2 regions of the Paenibacillus sp. FSL H8-0537 genome follow, and region 2 is predicted to be linked to the other one. Evidence: riboswitches for the same ligand, from Rfam matches in the RefSeq annotation. Region 2 holds a riboswitch; the other holds the start of a gene.
The links. Region 2 has a riboswitch for cyclic di-GMP ahead of MHB80_RS23955 (transglutaminase-like domain-containing protein). Riboswitches for the same ligand answer to the same signal wherever they lie in the genome.
Positions count from the first base shown of each region.

Region 1 (11,950 bases), 820 kb from region 2:
TTTTCAGGAAATCACTTATACTTAGCAAAACGTTTAAACAATTAAACCATATAGCGGAGTGGAGCCATGAGCGAATTTATCGGCAATCAGAAGGCGATTCATATTTTTGAAAGTTTAAGCCCTTATTTTCAAGGCCTGGGGGACCCCGTTCGCCAGCAAATTATATCGCTGCTTATCGGCAAAGACAGCATGAATGTAACGCAAATTGCTGAGCATATTCCGATGTCGCGGCCTACCGTTTCCCATCATCTGAAAATATTGCGCCAGGCAGGGCTGCTTACCGTTCAGAAAAAAGGAACTGAAATGTACTACCGGCTTGAATTCAATGACGCTATTGCGCTGATGAAACAGCTCGTCCAATTCGCAGAAGAGGAATGCCAATGCTAGTGCCAATATACAGGCTAGCATACAGACATTCCTTTTTCAAACGGCTATAGGTCGAAAAACTTAAACATATAAACATTTAATCGGAGGTTTATTTTATGTATAAAAACAAGGTTCTTATTGTTGGAGGATATGGCGAAGTTGGCAGACAGATCGCCCACATTTTACTTGATCGGCATGCGGATTTGGAAATTGTTTTGGGAGGAAGATCGCCGGGGAAAGCCGCTGCCTTTGAGTCTGAACGTGTACATACTGCGGTTGTAGATACGAATGCGGAAGATCCGCTGCAGCATGCAGGCGAGCATATCTCGCTCATCATCAGCGCTGTCAACGATTTGCAAGATAAGCTGCTTTTAGCTGCCGTGAGAAGAAAAATCCCATTCATCGATGTGACGCGCTGGACAGAGCTATTCGAGCAGTCCTCTGCTAAATTGAGAAAGGTGGAGCTCCATGCTCCTGTCGTGCTGTCTTCCGGCTGGATGGCGGGGACAGCTTCTCTATTCGCTATGCTGCATGCCGATTCGCTTGAGAACGTAGCTGTTGATATCCATGCTCTATACTCCCTGCAGGATAAAGCGGGCCCAGATTCTACCGCCTATATGGATCGGATGACGATCCCTTTTCATATTACGGAAGCGGGAAAAAGCCGACTAGTACATCCGATGACCGATCCGGTGAAAGTTCAGTTCCCCAATGGCTATAAAGCAAAATGCTATCGGCTTGACACCCCCGATCATGTGACATTGCTAAAGGCCAGCCATATTGATACTGCCAGCTTCCGCATCACCTTCGACAGCAAGGCAACCACCTCTTTGCTCGTGGGACTCGTTAACAGCGGGATATGGAAAATGATCAGCGGAAAAAGGTTCCGATCATTCAGGCAGCGCCTGCTCTATAATCCAGGTACCGGCAGCGCCCATCATGTGCTTATTCACCTAAAGGGAAATGACCATAATGGCCGCTCGGTCGAGCGGCGAATCGCCATTTCGGACCCGCTCGGTCAGACTCACCTTACCGCCCTTGGAGCGGCTGTCCAAGCCGAGAAATTGCTGCTAAGGCCTGACAACGAACCGCTCGCTCCCGGCGTTTATTATCCAGAAGAGCTGCCGGATTCGCGGATGGACGCAGCTGCGATTATCGGCTTTTTCAAACAATATGGCGTGCTTGTCTCCTACTAAATTAGAGCGTCATGAAGCCGCTGTACCCGCTAAACCGAACCTATCCCCGTGTCCGCATTCTCAAAATTTCGCTTCTTAATCAACAATGCCACCACGCTGCATCCCTGCCCCTGGAAAGCTAACGATCGTTAGCTTTCCAGGGGCAAAAAAAAGGCCCTGCCATAGCGACAGGATGTCAGCTTTGGACATAGCCTCGTTGTAACTCAACTAAACATTAAACCGGTTAAGCATCGTTTTTAGCTCATCCGCTGTTCGTGTCAGTTGTTCCACAGAGCTGTTTATTTCCATAATGGAGGCAAGCTGCTCTTCCGACATGGCGGCAATCGTCTCAAAGCTTTGGGATGAGTTTTTGCCGATTTGCACACTTTCTTTAATCTCGGATTCCACACGCTCCGTATTTGCATTTAACCGGTCGGCGGCGGCGGCAATCCTCTCCATATGAATGGATACGTCCGTCGTTGTCGTCACTAGCGTCTGGAATAAAACGCCAACCTTCCCCACTTGCTCCAAACCAAGCGCAACTTCACCTGTACCTTTGTCCATTGTCCCCACTGCATGGGTAGTGTCAGCTTGTACCTGATGAATGAGATTCGCTATCTGATTGGAGGATTCTGTAGATTTCTCCGCAAGCTTGCGAATTTCTTCCGCCACTACCGCAAACCCTTTTCCATGGACTCCCGCTCTGACAGCCTCGATTGAAGCGTTGAGCGCCAGAATGTTTGTTTGGGAAGCAATTGATTTAATGACGGACGTAATGTCTCCAATCTCCTCCGAACGCGCGCCCAATTGCTTAATGACTGCTGCGGCTTCATTAACCGTCTGTTGGATGGAATCCATCTGATTGGCCAAGCCACCAACGGCTTCATTGCCTGTTTTTGCTCCTTGGGAAGCCTCTGCGGCTATGCCGGAGGTTTGGTTGGATGTATTCAAAATGCCATATACCCCTTCACCGATTTCACCAATTAACCCCAAATTCCTTTCATATCCCATCATTTGGCCCTGCAATCCGACATTTGCTTGCTGAATATTGGTGGTGGTTTGCTTAACGGTAGATGATATTTGATCCAGATTGCCCAATAGATGTGACGATGAGCTGGCAACAATCTGTCCTTTATCCAAAATAGAAATGATCAGACCTTGCAGATTTTCAAGCATCCCGTTAAAACTTCTGGAAAGCTCGCCGATTTCATCCTTCGTTTCAAATGTCAGCCTGGAGGACAAGTCGCCTTCGCTGGCGGAGAGCCCTTGCAGCTTTTCGTTCATGACGGAAAGCGGCTTTAACGTTTTGCGCATGACCGTATAGATGATTGCTGCGGAAACCAGAAGGCACACGATTGTTACAAAAATCGAAAACCGCAACAAGGCTTCGGCTTCAGCATAGGCTTCGCTTTTGGGAACCAAAATCGCAATGCCCCAATCCATCATGCCAGATTTTCCATAAACGATCATATGCTCCGAGCCGTTAATGACGGCTTCAGCCAAACCCGTGTCGCCATTCGTGCTGTCCGTTACAATTTTATTTAGCGTCTCATTCTCGTAATCGGCCATATTTTTCTGTAGGGTCTCTTCGGGTTTTTCACTGGCCACAACCGTGCCATCCTTTGTATAAACAATCGCATGACCGCTTTGTCCCAATTTCACTTTGGAGATGAGATCAATCAAGTCCTGAATAGGCTGACCTCCATTGCCGACTCCAACGATATTTCCTTGGTCGTCCCTTACAGGAGTAGCCGTAAGCACAATTGGAGTTCCCTCCACCCCGGGAGACTTTGAGCCTACCGGATCAATGGTGACGGTCTCACCGTTGATCGCCCTTTGAAAATGCGGGTAATCCTTTACACTAACCGTTGCTCCCGGCAAATAAAGCGTGCCGTCAGGGGCAATAAATGCAAATTCGTCCGGGTTATCAGTGATCTCCGTCATTCGGTTGCTGTAAGCGAGAATTTCAGGAATATCTCTGTTTCTCACGTCATCGGACTGACTTAATGCCTTGTATTTGGCCTGTGTGCCCTGAATCCAGATATCGATGTAGTTTTGAACAACCGTCAGCTGCTGCTCCGCCTGTTCCTTAAAGTTTGCCTCCAATGTCGTTTTGGCCCTATCATAGCCAAGGAAAGACACACAGCTTAGCGATAGTGTCATTAATAGAGTGGTAATCAGGCTGCTTTTGATGGTTAGTTTCATGGTAATCACTCTTTTTCCTTCATAAATTTTTGAATACGAAAAAAATCCGGGCTGAATAGACTGGATTTGTGTACACATACCCCTTCCTTATTCGGCGACCCGGCTATCATCACGCTTAGCTCATTAGATCCTAAGCTCTGCGTCCCCGCCTTTCAGCGAGTTCGCCTTTATAGAAAAGAATATCGGTAAAATGACACTGAACTTTTATAGTTACACATTATTTTTTTATTAGAACTCTTCAAAACTTACATATTTATCCAAAAAATACAGTGATGATGAGCCAATGAAAGGTTTTTTTGCAATCAACGGAGAACTTGAAGGATATAGAGGAGCTTGCATAAGTAAGATTAGAGGGGTAACGATGAAACCAGGTCAGGGGCTCGGGGCTGGGGGCTGGGGCTGGGGCTGGGGCTGGGGCTGGGGCTGGGGCTGGCGCACCCCAGACGCTTCGGACTCGACAACCATTAGGACGTTCTCTTTGACTGCCCAGCGTCAGAGCGTCATGAAGCCGCCATACCTGGCCAAATACTGTTCTTTTTCTTTATAATCCGGCATAAGGCTGCCTACGCGCCGCCAAAAGGATCGGTCATGATTCATATGAAACAGATGGCAAAGCTCATGGATAATGACGTAATCAATCACATCAATTGGAGCCATCGCCAAACGATAGTTAAAGGTTAAATGCTTGCTGGAGCTGCAGCTTCCCCACTTCGTCGTGGACTCTACGATCTCAACCGTTTTGGGCTTTATCCTCAGCTGCGCCTGATAAATAGGCAGACGTTCCCCTATTAATTTTTTGCAGCTTGAAAAATAAAACTTCTTGAGGTTTTTCCGAAGCTCCTCCTCAGTTAAGCCATCTGTCTTGATTAATTCATGCAGCAAATGCTCTTTGCCAAGGTAGAGAAATTTCTCTGTATCTTGGTATTGCTTCGTTTGCGGCGCTTTAGTAGCCTCCGCAAGATGCTGCGTTTGCTGCAAAATCCATTTCCCATGCCGCTCGACTGCCCGTTTAATGACCTCTTCACTTGCTGCTTTCGGCGCTTTTACCGTAATGAAGCCTGATGGCTCGATTTGAATCGATATTTTCTTTTCACGATTGCCATATTGAACATGAAACGATATCGTTTGATTTTCAAATTCAATGTTCATCGGCTAGTTATAGGTCATCCAGGCTGTCGTGCCGAGCACTTCAAAGTCTTGCTTAAACCAGAAGTTGCGCGTTTTATCCAGTGTGTACACATACATTCTCTGCTTCGGATATTTCGCTTTAAGCCAGTTGATAAAGGATGCCGCATGCCCTTTGCCTTCATATTCCTTCAGCACATCCAGCGCTTCTATAAAAACAAAATCCTTTTTATTTTTAATGTCGATATAAAAGTCCTTTTCCAAATATTTTTCGTCATCGCTAAAATAATCCTTTTCGGCTTTTTCAATGAGCTGCTTGCCGCTTGCATATTCCCAAATAACGCCGTAGCCGACCATCGTCTCTTCTGCTTCAATCACATAAACGTTTTCCGGCAGCTCCGATGGGTCCTTCTGGCTCAATTCGCTTGCATGGTAGGTCGTCGTAATCTCGCCGAGTGTGTTCTGCATTTCTTTATCAAATGGTTTGGCTGTAATGCTAGACATGATTTTAATCTCCTTTTTGTCTGAAAGCTTATCTTCTAGTCGCTCTGACTCGTGACCGTTATCATACCATAATCGATGAATTAAAAAATAATAAAAACGATTTGACAACCGAAATCCATCACGATATATTTAATTAGACATCTAACTATTAGATTTCTAATTCATTTTAACAGAAGGTGATAAGCATGCAGCAAGACCGCAACCTGCAGCATAAATTTCGTATGATCGGACTAATGATGAAGCTCAACGTCAATAAGAAGTTGGAGGCGTACGGGCTAACGGTAGAGCAAGGGCATGCCATTCGGTATATTAATGAACATGAAGAAGGGGGACTTTCCCAGAAGGATCTAGAAATCACCTTTAACCGTAAAGGCTCCTCTATCAGCAGTCTGGTCAACAATTTGGAGAAGAAAGGCCTTATTGTTCGCAGGTCTGATCCGAAGGATGAGCGCCGCAACCTATTGCGTGTAACCCCAGCTGCGAAAGAGCTTCTTGGCTCATTCAATCAATATTTTGAAGATTTTGAACTTACGCTGCTGGAAGGCTTCACCGACGATGAAACCAACTTACTGTTCAGGTTCCTTGCACGCATCGAAGCCAATATCGATGAAGATACAACGAACTCTTTTGAGCGCAGATAGTAATTTTCACAACTCTCGTAACCCCCTCCTACGCATGAAGGGAAGGGGTTATGATCCTCATATAGTTAGAACTCTAAGTAATTAACTGCAAACCATACATGAGAAAGTGGTGACCCACATGGATGCTGAAAACCTCCATTATTTTGAAAAAGCACCGATTTATAAAGCTATCGCTCATTTCGCCGTTCCTATGATGCTCGGCATGTCGATGAGTGTTATTTACTCCATTCTTAACGCATATTTCCTTGGCACCCTGCACAATACCGAAATGCTAACGGCGCTAGCGCTTACCCTACCATTGTTCGCAGCTTTTATGGCGCTGGGTAATCTAATTGGCATAGGCGCAGGTACATTCATCTCCAGATTATTAGGTGAAAAAAGCTATGATGTGGTGAAGCATGTATCCTCCTTCTCCTTCTACACAAGTCTTGTCCTCGGTTTATTGTTGATGATTGTGGGACTACCACTTATTGACCAAATTGTTCATGGGCTCGGGGCAACGGCTAGCTCCTTCGCATTCACAAAAGACTATGTCACCATGATGCTCATTGGTTCGCCGTTTGTCGTCTTATTTTTCTCCTTGGAGAACATTGTCCGCTCCGAAGGGGCCGCAATGACCTCCATGATTGGGATGATTCTAAGCGTTATCGTTAATATTATTCTTGATGCAATCGTTATTTTTGTATTACACGGGGATGTGATGGGAGTTGCAGCAGCAACGGTCATTTCCAACGCAGCAGCAAGTATCTTTTTCGCTATCTATATAGGGAGAAAAAGCAAGTTCCTCAGCATATCGTTGAAATGGTTCAAAGCATCTAAAGAAATTACGAGTAACATTTTCAAAATTGGCACACCCGTATTTATTATGAGCATGTTCCTAGGTGCAATGGGACTGATTTTCAACCACTACCTTATTGAATATGGGAATCAAGCCGTTGCTGGATTTGGCATTTCATCACGACTGCTGCAATTTCCTGAAGTTATCCTGATGGGGCTATGTGAAGGGGTTGTACCACTCATCGCCTTTTCCTTCACGGCCAATAAGCTTCGGATGAAAAAAACGATCAGCTTTACGATTAAGATGGTTGCTGCTTTGGCTACGATCTTCGGTGTTATCGTGTATTTAACTTCGGATCATTTGATTGGCTTCTTCACGAACGATTCGCAATTAATTGAGTTAGGCAGCTATATTCTGCATGTCACATTTTTATCCTTGTTCATTTCGGGGACGACAACGCTCTTCACGGGCATTTTCCAAGCGACGGGTCAAGTAAAAGCGGCTTTCGCAATGGCCATCGTGCAAGGTGTGACGCTCATCCCTGTCTTGTATCTCGCTAATCGCATGAATGGCTTCCATGGTGTTGTCTGGTCGCTCGTTATAGCGGATGCTGTTGCCTTCCTCGTCGGGGCGCTCATGCTTTATGTGCTGCGGAATAAACTCCAGCCGGATTTAGAGCAATTGGCGCAATAAATATATTTTCTATACTGAACGGGTTTTCAGACACGCCCTAATCAAAAAAAGACACGGAAGTCCGCCTTCCGTATCTTTCAGCATCAAATAAAATAAGCTTCCTTACAAAGTCCCCATCCGCTTCGCCAGCTCCGCCAAATCCTGCCCCTTCAGTGCGCCTTCCACTAGGGTAGGGAGCAACGCGGGCGTGCAGGCAAAACACGGCGTGCCATCGCGGGACAGCTGTTTCGCAAGCCCTTCGTCATAGAACGGCTGGCCTTTGTCAGACAAAGCCAGCAGGCACATCGTACGCACACCCGATTCTCGCATTTCCCGCATTCGGCGTATAAGCCCGGACTGATTGCCGCCTTCATACAAATCCGAGATGATAATGAACAGCGTTTTCTTCGGCTCTTCAATAAATTGCTCACAATATTTGACCGACTTATGAATATCCGTACCACCGCCAAGCTGAATGCCGAACAGCATATCAACGGGATCGTTAGCACATTGCTCGGTCAAATCCACAACCTCGGTATCAAACACCACTACTCTAGTATTTAGAGCCGGAATGCTTGCAAAAATCGAACCTATAACCGAAGCCCAAATAATCGAATCAGCCATCGAGCCGCTCTGATCAATATCGATAATGACCGTCCATTCTCGGCTGCGCTGCGCCCTGTCAAAATAATAAAATTTTTCAGGAATGATTACCCGCCGCTCCGTATCATAATGCTTCAAATTCCGCTGAATGGTCCGCTTCCAGTCCAGCCCGCTAAGGGATGGCAGCGGCGAATGCTGTCTCTTGTTGAGCGCCCCCGTCACCGCACGGCGAATATCGGTTTCCAGCAGCTTTACCAGCTCATCTACTACAGCTTTCACAAGCAGTCGCGCCGTATCTTTCGTTTTCTCAGGGATTTTCCCCTTAAGCGAAAGCAGCGTGCCTACGAGCTGAATATCCGGCTTGACGGAGGCGAGCAGTTCCGGCTCGAACAGCAGCTGCTTCCAGCCTTTGCGTTCCATCGCATCATTTTGAATGATAGACACGACATCCTCTGGAAAAAACGACCTCACATCGCCGAGCCACTTGGACAGGTTAAGCGATCCGTGCCCCGCGCTTGACCCTCTTCCGGCTCCAGTGCCAGAGCCGCCCTTCGTACTGCCAGCCGCGCCGCTTTCATCATAAATGGCTGCCAGCGCCGCATCCATAATAAGCTCTTCCTCCGTAAGGGCAAGCCGCCCGTCCTCATTGCAGCTAGCCAATTGGCCCTCCGCTTCTTGCCCTAAAATCAGCCGCCAGCGCGAGACTGTATTTTCTTTCCGATTGTCCTCCATACGCTAAAGGTCCTCAAAATCAAAATCATTCAGATCGTCCAGCATTTTTATCTCTTCCTCCATTAGCTCACCTGTTATAATTTCCGCCGCCTGCTCGCCGCTGACTCCCCACAGCTCGCCCAGCAGCTCGCCAATCATCGTCTTCTCCCTTGAAGAGAAGGAGCTGAAGGCTCTCCGCAAAAAGACAAGCGCCCGTTTAAACTCATCGTCCTGCAGCGAATTAATGTAATGGTTCAGCTGTTCCCATAAGCTTGTCCGTGAGAGCAGACTGTAGCGATTGCGCATCGACAGCCCTTCAAACCAGCCTGCACCAAGATCAGCCGTAATGCCTGGGGACAGGCGCCGTGAAACTTCCGCAGCACACTGCTCAGCGGTAATCGCACCCCGTTCCATCAAGATAGCACAGGCGAAACCGGACAATTTAGGATTGCGGTCGTCTCGCTCCGATAAATGCAGCAGCTCCTGCACCCATAGCTGGTCATCAATGATTTCGCTCTGGTCCTGCGATATGCGGTTTAGCTCATTTATCGCCGTAATCATGCCGCCAGCTGCTTCATCATTGCAGCCCGAGCCATCCAGCAAATATAAGGAGCCGCGGTGGAACAGCTGCACAAGCAGCGGAATGAGCGGCTCAGTATCTACCTTGCGAATGTCGCCATAGCCAATAATCATCGCTAATTCCCGCGCTGCTGCTGCTATTTTCACGACATCGCGGCTGTCGGCGGCCAGCATCTGCAGCACCCTGCTGCCTTCCTCCATCTGCGAGGTCATGCCACAGCAGCCGGCAATATGAATGAGCGCCGAGGCTTCATCAATAGAGCGGCAGGCAAGAAGCTTCTCACGAAGCATATAAGCACAAGCCACTTCAATGGTCTCCCCAAGCAGCGTCGCTTCTACGACTTGAATTTCAGCTTCCGGTGACCACTGGATAAGCCAATTTTCCGCCCAGGTAGCTCCTTCCTGACCGCTTGGCTGGCTCTTTACAAACGATATGCCGAGCAGAAGCAGCCGGTGAAATAAAATGGAACGGTTTAAATCCAAAAAAGCAGCCTCCGCAGAAGCGACCCTGCGATTTTCTCTGAGATCAAGCGTTAGGGTGCTGGCGACCGTCGTCTTGTACTTTTCCAGCTTTAATCTTTTTAGCTGCCGATTCAAATCATCCTGAATAGGGGTTTGGCTTACTCCTTCTGCCAAGCTGCCTATAGCCGTTCCCACATCAACTCTAGCGAGCGCTTCTGCGACAGCAGATAACTCCCCGTGCCCCAGCAGCGTTTGTGCAGCATCATGGAGATCGCGCAAAGTAGGCGCGCTGCCGTCATGCAGCGCAGCAAGCGACTCCGCCATCCGTACAGCTTCAATTACCTCAGCGGTAGAGCGGTGAGTGCCGCCGCTCCTTACCAATCTGGCAACCGAGGCGAGATAACGATGAGGAAGATCATCCAGCGCTCCGCGCTCCAGCGCCTCCCACATCAATTGATAATAGTGGGGCGCATCATTTCCGGCACCATACCCCGACATCGTCGACAGCTTATAATAGGAGTAGGGCATTAGCGTATGCTTGGTGCTGCGGGAAGGCAGTCCCGCTGCCGCCTCATCGCTCATCGCCTCGGTCAAATTCGCTAATGCAGCCGCATGATAGGCGCCGCAGACGACCACGATACGCTGTGGATGATGGCCGGCATCAATCATTTCCTTGATCTGCCGCCGCATATAGGACTCGCGCAAAGCATTATAGGCATGCTCGGCCGGGCGCTCGCGCTGCTCCTTCTCCTCGCCAAGGGCTCTCATCTCCGCTGAAAATGCGAGTATGGCTTCCCGGTACGCGCCGGGATTGGCATTATGCTCAAAGCTGCGCTCCCAATACATATCATAATCGCTTTCACCGGCAAGCTCGGCAATTCGGCTGTAAATGGAACGTTTCTCTTCCCCTTCGGGTACAGCAGAAGGCTCCTTTTCCTTTGATCTGAGCGCGTCCTGCAGCGCCAGCGTCACCGACGAAGGAAGATCGATAAATGCCGCAGCCGCGCCATGCTCCTTAGCCCATTTCATCGCCTGAAACTCCGGCGAATAGACAGCAAAGGGCCATAACACCGTACGCACGGGCAGCTCTTCGGTAAAAGCTAATAGGGCTGCTGGCAATTTAGTAGCAGCATGTGTCAAGTGCTTGATCTCGCCAGTAGCATCGGATGGCCCTTCAATAAGTACCGCTGTCGGCTGAACCTCATTCAGGTACTCCAGCAAATGCTTCGCCCCGCCAGGGGACAAATGACGCACTCCGAAAATAAACACCTGATCCTCAGCATTTACATTCACTCGTTCATCTCCTTGCAGGCTTGATACAAATTCCGCCACTCTGCTCCCCGCTTCTTCATGACGTTGTCCAAATATTCCTTCCAGACGAGCTTGTCCTTATCATCATCCTTGACGATCGCGCCCTGCAGCCCGGCCGCCAAGTCGCTATCGGTCAGCTCCCCGCTGCCGAAGCTCGCGGCCAGCGCCATGCTGTTGGTCAGCAGAGAGATCGCTTCCGCGGTCGAGATGACACCTGCTGGCGATTTCAGCTTCTCTTTCTTGTCGAGCGTCATGCCGCTGCGCAGCTCGCGGAAAATCGTAACGACCTTGAGCAGCGCCTCATCTGCTGGAAGAGAGGCCTCAAGCTCATAGGATGCCGCAATTTCGCCGACCCGTTTTTTCACTATTTCAAGCTCTGTTTCCAGATCCGATGGTGCCGGCAGCACAATAATGTTAAACCGGCGTTTAAGCGCCGCCGACATTTCGTTGACTCCGCGGTCCCGGGTATTCGCTGTCGCAATAATCGAGAAGCCTTTGCGGGCACTCGTTTCTTTTCCAAGCTCGGGTACCGATATCGTCTTCTCGGAAAGGATTGAAATGAGCGCATCCTGAACCTCCGACGCACAGCGGGAAATTTCTTCAAAGCGGGCAATGCCCCCATCCTCCATCGCCCGCATAATCGGGCTTTTCACAAGTGCCTCCGGCGTAGGCCCATTAGCCAGCAGCATCGCATAGTTCCAAGAGTAGCGAACCTGCTCCTCACTCGTTCCGGCGGTTCCCTGCACGACGAGCCCGGAATTGCCATAGATGGCGGCCGCCAAATTTTCCGACAGCCATGATTTAGCGGTGCCCGGCTC
Region 1 is NZ_CP150290.1:4,821,437-4,833,386, forward strand. It holds gene MHB80_RS20270 (metalloregulator ArsR/SmtB family transcription factor) at 67-387, shown strand; gene MHB80_RS20275 (saccharopine dehydrogenase NADP-binding domain-containing protein) at 483-1,562, shown strand; gene MHB80_RS20280 (methyl-accepting chemotaxis protein) at 1,770-3,746, opposite strand; cyclic di-GMP riboswitch class I at 3,837-3,922, opposite strand; gene MHB80_RS20285 (SprT family zinc-dependent metalloprotease) at 4,239-4,895, opposite strand; gene MHB80_RS20290 (GCN5 family acetyltransferase) at 4,899-5,375, opposite strand; gene MHB80_RS20295 (MarR family transcriptional regulator) at 5,561-6,016, shown strand; gene MHB80_RS20300 (MATE family efflux transporter) at 6,135-7,487, shown strand; gene MHB80_RS20305 (VWA domain-containing protein) at 7,590-8,801, opposite strand; gene MHB80_RS20310 (DUF5682 family protein) at 8,805-11,114, opposite strand; gene MHB80_RS20315 (AAA family ATPase) at 11,111-11,950, opposite strand, start outside.
Region 1: it holds a riboswitch for cyclic di-GMP, as region 2 does, so the genes downstream of both, MHB80_RS20280 (methyl-accepting chemotaxis protein) here and MHB80_RS23955 (transglutaminase-like domain-containing protein) in region 2, are expected to answer to the same signal.

Region 2 (11,950 bases):
TGACCGGGGCTTTGAAGAGGGTGGCCGAAATGCTGAAGCAGCCTGCCGAAAATCTGGAGGGGCATTCGATTGCAAGAACGGATGATCTGCCTGTCGTATTCGATAACGTTACGTTCGCCTACGATAACAACGCCCCTGTGCTGCGAAATCTCAGCTTTACGGTAGCGGAAGGGAAAACCGTTGCGCTGGTCGGAGAGAGCGGCGGGGGAAAGAGCACGGTGTTTAAGCTGCTATGCGGATTTTATCCCTTGCCTGCTGAACAAGGAACGATTCGAATTTTCGGCCAACCGATTCTAGACAGCAACCCAAATGAGCTTCGTTCTTGTTTTTCGGTTGTTACCCAGGATGCATATTTGTTCAGTGGCACGATTGCCGACAATATTGCTTACGGACGGGAGCATGCGACGATGGACGAGGTGATCGAGGCGGCGAAGCTGGCTAATGCGCATTCGTTTATCATGGAGCTTCCCGACGGGTACCAAGCCGAGGTAGGAGAGAGAGGGGGGCTTCTGTCCGGCGGACAGCGCCAGCGGATTACCATTGCGCGCGCGTTCCTTAAAGACGCGCCTATCCTGCTCTTGGACGAGCCTACATCCGCGCTGGATACGGCGTCTGAATTGTACGTTCAGGAAGCGCTGAACGTACTCATGAAGGACCGAACAACCATTGTGATTGCGCACCGACTGTCAACCATCGAGAAGGCGGATGAAATCTTGGTCATGGAGCAGGGGGAGATTGCAGAGGCTGGCAATCATGGCGAACTGCTGGCATTGAACGGTTTGTACGCCCGTTCGTATCATCAGGAGTTTACCACCGCTCTTGTGAAGAGTAGAGAGGTGGTCTTCTTATGAAAGTGGCTGACATAGTCTCCCATGCAAAGGAACTTGGCCATATCCTAAACTTTATGAGCAAAAGAAGCAAAATTCGTTATTTCACTGGCCTTAGTGTAAGCACGACCATTCAAAGTTTGTTTTTGGTATCTTTCAGCCTGGTCGTCCAGGGTCTGGTGGATTTTGCGGTGACGCAGGATACTTCGCTGATGTATCGTGCCATCTTTATCTTGGCCGGCTCCCTGTTTCTCGTGAATTTCGTCGCTCCGTTTTTTTCCTATATGTTTCGCAGCAGTGTGGAGTTGACGATGGCGGATATAAGGGAGCGTCTGTTTGTCAAGCTTTGCAAGCTTCGGTCGAGGTATCTGGAGCAGACACACAACGGGGATATCCTCTCTCGGATGAACAACGACGTAACCACTTTGGAAGTGACTTACACAGGCGTTTATTTCGTGCTGCTGCTGCAGTTCGTATTCGGTGTGGGCTCGCTTGTGACGATGTTTGTCGTTCATTGGCCGTTTGCGTGCGCTTCGCTTGCCATTTTACTGGTTTCCTTTGCGATCAGCGCCCGGTTTGTACAGCAGATCCGCACACTCTCCGAGCAATCGCTCCAGCTTCTGGCCAGGATGACGGGGAAATTCTCCGACTTTATCGGAGGGATACAGCTTGTGAAATTATTTCATATTCAGCCGATCTATGCGCAGTATGCAAGCTTGAATGAACAAGTAACGAGAGTAGCCACACAAACCGCCAGAAAGAATGGCATGCTGGCCGCCGTAAATTATTTTGTCAGTTATGTGACATTCTGCGGAATCATAGCCATAGGCAGTCTGCTCTATACCTATGGGCTTATTGGAATGGGAACCGTAGCGGCGCTGGCCGTGCTTCAAATCAATCTGACCCACGCCATTATGAATTTTGGCACGACGCTGTCCATGGCGCAGAACTCGTTGGCGGGTGCGCAGCGTCTGCAGCAATTATTGGACGAGCAAGAGGAGCCGGAGCAACTCGGATCTCGGCAAGAGGATGAGCCTTCGTTTAAGACCTTGTCTGCATCTTCGCCTGCCATGGTGGAGTTTCAGAGCGTAGAATTTTCCTATCTGCCAGGCAAAAAAGTTCTGAGCGATGTATCTTTGCGAGTAGCTCCAGGACAAATCGCCGCGATCGTAGGCAGCAGCGGCAGCGGCAAAAGCACTCTGATCAAGCTGCTGCTGGGCTTCTACCCCATTGACGGCGGGGAACTTCTGATTCAAGGCAAGCCGCTAGGACATTATACCTTGGACGAGCTTCGCGCACGCATCGCCTATGTGCCGCAGGATGCCTTCCTGTTCAGCGGAACGATCGAAGAGAACATTCGTTACGGAAATCCACAAGCCACGGAAGAGGAGATCATAGAGGCGGCCAAAGCGGCGCATGCGCATCATTTTATTGAGGAGCTGCCCGAGCAGTATCGGACGCAGGTGGGGGAGCGTGGGAAGTCTTTGTCAGGCGGTCAGAGACAGCGGATTGCCATTGCCCGCGCATTGCTCAAGAACGCCCCGATTTTGCTGCTGGATGAGGCAACGTCCGCTTTGGATTCCGAATCGGAATATTGGGTGCAGCAGGCCCTCAACCAATTGATGGAAGGCCGAACGACCATTCTGATCGCTCATCGGCTCAGCAGCGTGGAGAAAACGGATCTGATCATGGTCATGAATGAGGGAACCGTTGTCGAACAGGGCACGTATCGGGAATTGCTTGAACGAGGGGCCTACTTCGTGAAATTATACGGTAGCACGGAATTGAGTAAGAGGGGGTGACAGGGGGTGACGCCCCCTGATCTCTCATTTCTGTACAAGCGGGGCGCATACGGCGGCGGTTCATAAAGGATAACGAAATGAACTGGCAAAGAAACGCATAACTGTGGTATGCATCTTCTGAACCGTTTTTTTTCAGTAGGGTTGTCATGTAAAAACTCAACTTGAAAAGTATCGGGTGACAAGAGTCAGGAGCGCCAGTTGGTCTATCCGGTATGACGAATTTGATCAAAATCGAGCAATATGGCGCATAGCCGCAAGCCTAAACGATAAGCTGAATGTAAGCTAAACGATAAGACATGGATGATAGACTGGCCTAGGTGGGACAGGATTATCGATCCATGTCTTTTTTCTTATGATTAGGTTTGCCAAAGTCGAAAGCTGGCGAAATTCGCTCAAATATGTGGAATATGGAACATAATTTTGTTGAAAAACAGGAAAATTGTTCTTATTATTAAATGTATAGAGATAGAAGCTTTAATAGATTTGAAAATGTCAGCATGATAGAGGTGAGAGGGAATGGCTATAGTAGAGGTGGTCAAATACGACGGTTCTCCGGACGTATACGCTTGGAAATACCCGAATGCGGAGCTAGGAACCTGGACGCAGCTAATTGTTAATAATACGCAAGAGGCGCTGCTATTCAAGGGCGGTAAGGCGCTAGATTTATTCGGGCCTGGCAGGCATACGCTTAGTACGCTTAATATACCGATTTTAAACCAGCTGGTTAATATCCCTTTTGGCGGAAGATCGCCGTTCTCGGCCGAGGTGTGGTTTGTGAACAAGCAGGTGTCGCTCGATGTGAAGTGGGGAACGGCGTCGCCGATTCAATTGCAGGACCCGAAATACAATATTGTTATTCCGGTTCGGGCTTTCGGCCAGTTCGGTATTGTAATTGAGGATTCACGCCAGTTTTTGTCGAAGCTGGTCGGAACGCTTCCGCTGTTTAATCAGGACACGCTGTCCAAATATTTGCGCGGCATGATTATGATGAATATTAATGAGCTGCTTTCTTCTTATCTGGTGTTCAAAAAAGTGAGCTTGCTTGAAATCAACGCCTACATCGGCGAAATTTCCAAGCATGTCGAGGAACGGGTTGGCGCGCTGATGCATCCCTTCGGCATTCGGCTCGTCAATTTCTTCATTGATTCGATCAGTACGCCGGAGGATGATGCCTCGCTGAAACGGCTGCGTGATGCGCTTGCGCGCAAAGCAGAGATGGACATTATCGGCTATAACTACCAGCAGGAGCGTACCTTCGACACTCTGGAGGGCGCAGCGAAAAATGAAGGCAGCTCGCAAGCCGGCGTCATGGGCGCAGCGCTCGGACTTAGCATGGGAGCGGGAATTGGCGGCATTTTCGGCAGCCAATTTGGGCAGCTGGGCGAGCAGCTATATGGTGCAGCAGGCGCAGCTCAGGTTTGTCCAAGCTGCCAAAGCCGCAACGATGCGCAGGCGAAATTTTGCAACAGCTGCGGCAAAGGGCTTGCTGGCAGCTCCGCCGGCGGTCAGGCGGGAGTGCCTAGGCCCATCCATAATTGCGATAAATGCGGCATGCCGCATCGGGAAAATTCTAAGTTTTGCGCCAACTGCGGTGATGCTTATAATCCTTGTCCAAGCTGCGGCGCGGATTGTGCGGACGATGCAGTCAATTGCAGCGCTTGCGGCGAGACGCTGCCGCGTCCGTGTAGAGGCTGCGGGGAGCAAGTGGCCGCAAGCGCCAAGTTTTGTCCGCATTGCGGCACCAATAACAGCAGCGGCAGCCAGCAATGTCCGGGATGCCGTCATGAAGTTCAGGCAGGGCAGAAGTTTTGCCCAGAATGCGGGCATGGACTTGCTGGCAGAGCATAGCTCCTATGCAGCTCGTGTGCAGTTCATGGGAGGGGCAAGTGTTGGGCCGTGGCAGCTATCAAAAGCAGCACATTACTGCGTGTGAGACGTAATGGCGTTGCTGCTGGGAAAGAGGGAAAGCTTCATGAGTTTGACGTTTCGCGTAATTGGCGTGGGATTTTTGCTAGTGGTAGGCTATATGCTAGGGGAATATGATAATAGGCCAAGTTCACTTTTATTTTCACAAAAAGTAGGGTTATATATTTTTGGAGCGATTCTACCCGCTCTGTTCTTTTTTTTACTGGCTTATTTTGCTGCCAAAGGAGAGAAGAAGAAGGATGCCTCATGGGTTGCCAACATTCGGGTGAGCCATGCTACCATACAACAGAACACGTTAGAAGCTAAAAAAATGGCCGATGAAATGAGGCATGCGCGGCTGCAGAGGGAGCAGGCAAGGGAAGGCAGGGCTCCTGCGAGCAGCTCGGGACAGGGGAGAAAGTCTGTTGCTTGCCCAAGCTGCGGCAACCATACAATGCTATGGCCTAAACAAACGATCCTCTGTGAATATTGCCATGCAAATATTGAATACCGCTAGGTGTAAAGGCTCCTATGCCATACGGAGCGAAAGACGGGGTGAATGAAAATGGCAGCTGGTTTTTGGCATAAGGCAATTGGCGTATTGTGGGCTGCTTTAGGTCTCATCATATATCCTAATACATTGCCCCAGTCAGGTTATGGAGTAGATGGCATCATAGCCTCTTGGATTGTCGTCTTTTTATTTCCTGGTGCTTGCCTTATTTGTGTCGGGGCAAGGAAGAACAGGCGTTTTAAATGGAAGCAAAAATATTTAGATGAACAGGAGCCGTATCTTGTCCAGTTTCGATTGGAGCTGCAGAAGCTGGAGCATGAACAGGAGCTTGCAAGAGAAGAGCGTGAACGAGCCGAAGAGGAGGAAGAAGCCGAAGAAGCGGCTAGGCTAGAGGCTGAGAAGGAAGCGACGCTAGCGGCTATTCGCGCAGAAGCGGAGGCAGTGGCAAGGCGTGAAGCGAAGAGCCGTACTTCACCGCCCCCGCCTCCACCGTCGTCTCCACCTCCACCACCCCTCATGCCCAAAAGTATCAGCTGTGCGGGCTGTGGCGCGAGAAAGGTGCTGCAGCCTATGCAGAGCATGGAATGCGACTACTGCGGAACGATGCTGGTGTACAGTTAACACGAGCAGTGCCTGCATGGTAGGAGCGGAGGTGATTAGAGCAGCAATCGTTTAGCCTATGTAGAGGTTAACGGATGCTGCTCTTTTTATTAGGGAGCAGGGTGTCGTCTTTGTAACGAAAGGAAGAGGAGGAAGCGAGATGGGTGGAGTACTTAAAATCATTGCAATCGGATGCCTTGTGAATGGCATGCTGTTCACACCGTACTATTGGGGAGGAGAGAAGTCCTTCGCGGAGCAGGCTTTATTTTTCGGTAAATATTTCGGGATAACAGCGGTGGTCATATTTATATTAGGAGCAACAAGACTTGGGAGCGAACATCATTAAAATAGAAGAAAGTGGATGAAGCTACAGAGGCGGGATGAGTTATGCTAGAGAGAAGCGAGAAAATCGGTGTGTATATAATTGGATCGGTATGGCCAATTATTGGAGTTATCTTTTATATAATTGTATTACCGGATTCATATCAGGGAAAATTACTGCTGAATATACTTCTTTATTCCGTGATTTTTATTTTCCCAGCGTGGATTTTAGTTCACCTTGTTTTACAGTTTGCAGAACGTGAACCAGTCCAGAAGCCGATTAGGGAAGCAATAGAATCCCTGCGACTTGAATTGCAGAGCGCGGAGCAAGAGCTAGAGCTTGAGAGAAGTACGGCCGAGAATGAAGAGCAAGAGCGGAGAGCTGCGTGGGAGGCCGAGGAGCAAGCAGCAGCGGCAGCCCGTTTAGCGGAACGGATAGCGGTTCATAATGCTAGGCAAAGCCCCCCGCCCCCGTCTGCCCCACCGTCCGTGCCTAAAACAATCAGCTGCCCAGGCTGCGGTGCTAGTAAGTTGTTGCGTCCAATGCAAAGCGAGGAATGCGACTATTGCGGGAGGATGCTCGTGTATCGTTGATCGCATCTGAGCATCAGGATTTGTTTGCGAATCCTTTTTTTAGGGTAAAGTAAAATAGAGCCCAAACAAGAAGGAGCGTGTAAAGGATGACGCAAATGAAGAAGGTGGCTTTTCTGCTGGCCGATGGCTTTGAAGATTCCGAAATGCAAAATCCGTATGATGAAATGGTGAAAAATGGCCATGAGGCGGTTATTATAAGCTTGCGCAGCAATGAGGAATTGAAGGGCAAGCAAGGCACAATTGCCTATAAGTCGCATCTGGCGATTAATGAGGCAAAGGCAAGCGACTATGCGGCGATTATTATCCCTGGCGGGGCATCCCCCTCCCACTTGAAGGAGGATGCGGCCGTGCATGCTTTCGTAAAAGATGCTGATGAAAAAGGTATAACCATTGCCGCCATCTGTCACGGCCCGCAAGTGTTGGCTGAGGCTGGGTTGCTGCAGGGACGGACGCTTACAGCTTATCCGGAGCTGGAGCAGGAAGTGCTGGCAGCTGGGGGACATTTTCGTAATGAGGAAGTCGTGGTAGATCGCAATTTGATTACTTCCCGTACACCAGAGGACGAGCCTGCTTTTATTCAGGCAACGATTGAACAGTTGGGCGTCAACGCCTGGTAGACTATCTAGCAGAACAACTGGATCGTCCATTCTATCCATTATCGCTGCGAGTTTTGCCTTTGAACAAAACCCTAACCGCAGAGCGTAAGAGCAGCAAGCGTTTAGCCTACTTGAGGTTTAGCAAATGCTGCTCTTTTTAATATGCAAATTTTCCTGAATTTGTAACGGCTATTCAAGCCAAATGATTGCGGCAACTATTTAACTGGATTATAATTGTTGTCAGCATGGCAGAGTTTGTGAACGAGTGGTTATTTCGTATATTAAAGGAGTAAAGCATGAAGGTTATCCTTGTAGATGATGAATGCCTCGCTTTGGATTACTTGGAGCGACAACTCGTGAAATTAAATAACGTAGAGGTTTTGGGGAAATATGAGGATCCGATGACCGGGAAAGAGCGGATTTTACGCGATCTGCCGGATGTCGTATTTTTGGATATTAATTTGCCTGAAGTGAGTGGCATTGCGCTTGCTGAACAGCTTCTTGAGGTCAGGCCGGAGCTGAATATCGTATTTGTAACCGCTTATGATGAATACGCAGTGAAAGCTTTTGAGCTGAATGCACTGGATTATGTCGTCAAACCGATTCATCCTGAGCGCTTATTGAAAACGATGGAACGGATTCAGAAGCGGCTGGATTCGTCTGCGAAGGATAAAGAGCAGGCTCTACAGTCAGTGAAAAATGCGAATGAGGAGCAGCATCTGGTTTTGCAGCTATTGGGGCAGTTCAGTGTGGAGTTTTCCGGGAAAAAGGATGCAGCCATAAGGTGGCGTACAACGAAGGCGCAGGAGTTGTTTCTGTATTTGCTCCAGCATCGCGAACAGCTTGTAAGAAAATCGATATTAATCGATTTGCTATGGCCCGATAATGGGACTGAAAAAATATATGCCCAGCTGTATACGACTGTGTACCATATTAGGAAAACGCTAGATCAGTTTGGAAAGTGTTTTCACATTGCCAATACAACAGAAGGATACATAATGACGCTGAATCAGGTTGTGCTCGATGTAGAGGAATGGGAGCGGGGCATTGCTGCCGCACCGCCGCTAGCGGCTGCAACGCTTGCGGAATACGAAGAGACTATGAATCTTTATAGAGGCGATTATTTAAAGGATTATGATTATTGGTGGGCGGAGAGCGAGCGCCAGCGGCTGAAACGGTTATGGCTGAATACTTCCTATCGATTGGAAGAATGGCATGTCGAGCATGGTCAGCTGGATAAAGCGATTGCTGGATATATTCGGATTATAGAGGAGCATGCGCAAGCGGAAGAGGCTTATTTTGCCTTAATGCAGCTGTATGCGTCTAAAGGAAATCATCTTATGGTTAATCAGCAGTACAATGTTTTAACCGCCGCGCTGATAGAAGAATTGAACGAGCAGCCAAGCGCGTACATTATAGAATGGTATAAAGAGTGGAAAAGCAGCGTTAGCACGTTGTAGGGCCTATTTTGTAAATTTTTCGAGATTAAACAGGGATTTTGTCGAGAAATTGTAGAGTTGCCTTATTTATAATGGAGGAGCAGGTGAAAATGGAGACGGACAAGCTTTACGGGCTTCATTTTCAAAAAATAGCATGTTCAAAGGAATGGTTGAAGAAGATGATGATAACCGAGAAACGGCAAATAAACGTCATTCGCCATTTTCGCTATCCTGAGCTGGCTTGCTGTATAAGCGAGGGAGCCCAGCACCTACGACAGCTGAATTTAAATCAAGTGACCGATTACACGATCGTTCGAGGCTTTTATACCCATCATCGAGGTCATTTTATTGGGATTACAGCTACTTCTGAGGGGCCTTTGTTTTTCTATGACAAGCAATATTTTCAGCTTTCGGAAGGGAAATTTATTATTGCTCTGGAGCATGACGACAAGCGAAACACGTTCTCTTTTTGGTGGGATGGGGTAGAAATATGTCGCCTGAACTATCAGCGGCAGCTTTATCGGTACAATGAGGGAATCGTGGATGACGGTATTCGTGATTTTTTTGCTTGGCTTTATTTGTCGACAGGACCGAGGAAGTTTTGGAGATTCCAAAAATTTTATACGGTCAAAAGCAGCTAAACGCTGGTTCGGGTATCAGAATTTTATCAGCCGAAAAAGGATTGATAAAACGTATGATGGAGCTGAAGTGGGATGGGCGCTGAACATTTGAAAGAGTTTCAAAGCTTGAAGCATGAGGATGAAATGCGGTATATGCTCCTGCTAAGGGATGTAAAGGGCATGCTTAAAGAGCGGAAAGAAGAGCCTTTTATGAAACGGTTAAAGCGGAGATGGATGAAGAAAAGCCAGAAAATACAAGCCTCAGCCTGGAAATAAAAAAGGTTTAACGTATTGTTTGTTGCAAATAATGGGTATATACTAGAGATAATCATAGATTAATATAAGGTAGTTCTTCTACCTAACACCACTTACAAAACTTTACACGATAACGGCAAACCTGTCGAAAGGCAGGGACGCAAAGCTAAAGGGCCTTCTCTATTATTTAGATGGTAGCCTAGCCACCGAAGGGAGTTTTTTTTATGCGCAAAAGTTTAACGGTTATGATTTTGCTTGCATTGATACTGTCCGTGTTCCCGCAAGCAACTGCTCAAGTGGCAGCAGCTGGGACAAGCTGGCTCGATGAATCCAATGTGGATAAAGGAAGCATTGGTATTCGTTATGAGGTCAAGTCGGGCATAGATACAAGGCTGGTTGTAGCCAAAGACGGCAAAAATTACACATATGCGCTCCGGGCAAACCAGACAGAAGAGTGGTTTGCGCTTCAACTGGGCAATGGAGACTATACGATTACATTATTGGAAAACGTCAGTGGAACCAATAAATATAGAGCAGTTCAAACAGGCAAAGTTACCTTGAATTTGAGTGACAGCAGCCTCGTCTATTTAAACTCCATTCAAAATATTGACTGGAGCAGCAACAGCAAAGCGGTCAAGAAAGCATTGGAACTGACTAAGGGGAAAAAGACGGATACCGAGAAGGTAACGGCAATTTACAAATATATTGTAGCGAATATTTCTTACGATCATCAGCTTGCAGCTAAGGTGACCAACGATTATTTGCCACAAATCGATCGTACGTTTAGCTCGCAGAAAGACATTTGCTACGGTTATGCTGCATTAATGGCAGGCATGCTTCGCAGCGTGGACATTCCGGCTAAAATGGTGACGGGCAAAGCGTCCGATGTATCTAACTATCATGCTTGGAATGAAGTATATTTGGACGGCAAATGGATCACGATCGATACGACGCTTGATGCTGGCATGAAGAACAGCAAGAAAGCGGGCAAAATGATTAAAGACAGCTCGCGTTATACAGCTGCTAAAGTCTATTAAACGGATCTAAGCACATAGAAATGAATAGGCACGTACAGAAGCTTCGTCTATCCTTCAAGGGATGGGCGGAGCTTTTTTTGCTGTTATTTAGGCTATCGAATGAAGGGGAAGCTTGTAAAGTTTTTGTACAGTTGGGCTAGATATAATTTTCTTATTTGAATGCAAGGAGGGAGAGGATGGAGAAAAACTTGGCTTTCGTGAGGTAATCACAACAATAGAACAACTAGACAAGATAGAGAAAAAGAGAGGATTGATATGATGCCCGCAAGTAGACAGAGAGCGATCAGGCAAAAGATTTCCTGGATCATGCTGCTCGTTTTGCTGCTGCAAGCCGCATTCCAGCCATTCGCAGCGCCAATACAGGCAGCAGGTCCGATTACAGGACTGACTTTTACAAAGACAGCTAGTGTGAGCACCGTTAATGTAGGCGATACCTTCAAGTATACCATCTTGTATCAGGCGGATGGCGCGACTCATGTTGGTAAGAATGTAACGATTGTTGATACTGTACCGGCACAATTTGAAATTGTGGATGGCTGGGAGGATGGAGGCTGGGATACGAAAAACGGCCAAACCCTTACGGTTAATGCACATCCACTGCCTTCCGGTACTTCGGTGAAGCTGGAAATTCCAGTGAAAGCGAAGCCGACTGGCTCAAGTTCGGTTGTTCCTACGACGAATACGGCGATGATTACACTCGTTGATTCAGCGGAAAGTACAACAGCATCGGCGAATGTAACGATTAACGCGGACCCGAATCCAGTAGCTACACCGACGCCTACAGCAACACCGACGGCGACACCAACTGCCTCAACCTATGACAAATGGTGGGCTTACAAAAGCCAAGACACCGGATTTGGCGGCGGAGTTCCAATTATTGGCGGAGCGGTTGAGTATACGGTAGGCATTAAAGGCGAAGCGGGCAATACGAATCCTGGCAGCTTGAAATATGCGACGTTAGTCGATACGCTGCCGCCAGATGCCGTATATGTGGACTCAACAGAAAGTGGCATCTATGATTCAACTGCTCGTACGATCACTTGGTCGAACATTGAGCTGGCTTCCGGACAATCTTTTGAAGCAAAAGTATCGGTCACATTCCCTGACGATTTAGGGTATGGTCATCCGACCGGAACACCGCTTGAGCGCAAAAACAACGTTGAAATTTTGAGCGGCTATACGCTCGAGGGTGACGGGGCGGTCACTGATCCTGACGCTGATGTGACAACTAAATTCGGAGAGCCGGTATCTGGCGTTTCCGGTTTAACCAAGTCGCGCGTTTACCAGTATCGCTGGCATGGCCAAACCCAGAAGTTCAACATCGGCGGCATCAGCAATACGGGAACAAATGTAAATACCTCTTTGTCGAACCTGGTATTGACAGATGTGCTGCCTGTGGAAATGGATTACAGCAGCATTAAAATGCCAAATGTTTTCACATCC
Region 2 is NZ_CP150290.1:5,639,886-5,651,835, reverse strand. It holds gene MHB80_RS24000 (ABC transporter ATP-binding protein) at 1-851, shown strand, start outside; gene MHB80_RS23995 (ABC transporter ATP-binding protein) at 848-2,629, shown strand; gene MHB80_RS23990 (SPFH domain-containing protein) at 3,146-4,477, shown strand; gene MHB80_RS23985 (hypothetical protein) at 4,602-5,051, shown strand; gene MHB80_RS23980 (hypothetical protein) at 5,100-5,666, shown strand; gene MHB80_RS23975 (hypothetical protein) at 5,806-5,991, shown strand; gene MHB80_RS23970 (type 1 glutamine amidotransferase domain-containing protein) at 6,656-7,177, shown strand; gene MHB80_RS23965 (response regulator) at 7,453-8,616, shown strand; gene MHB80_RS23960 (hypothetical protein) at 8,706-9,236, shown strand; cyclic di-GMP riboswitch class I at 9,596-9,681, shown strand; gene MHB80_RS23955 (transglutaminase-like domain-containing protein) at 9,695-10,507, shown strand; gene MHB80_RS23950 (SdrD B-like domain-containing protein) at 10,763-11,950, shown strand, end outside.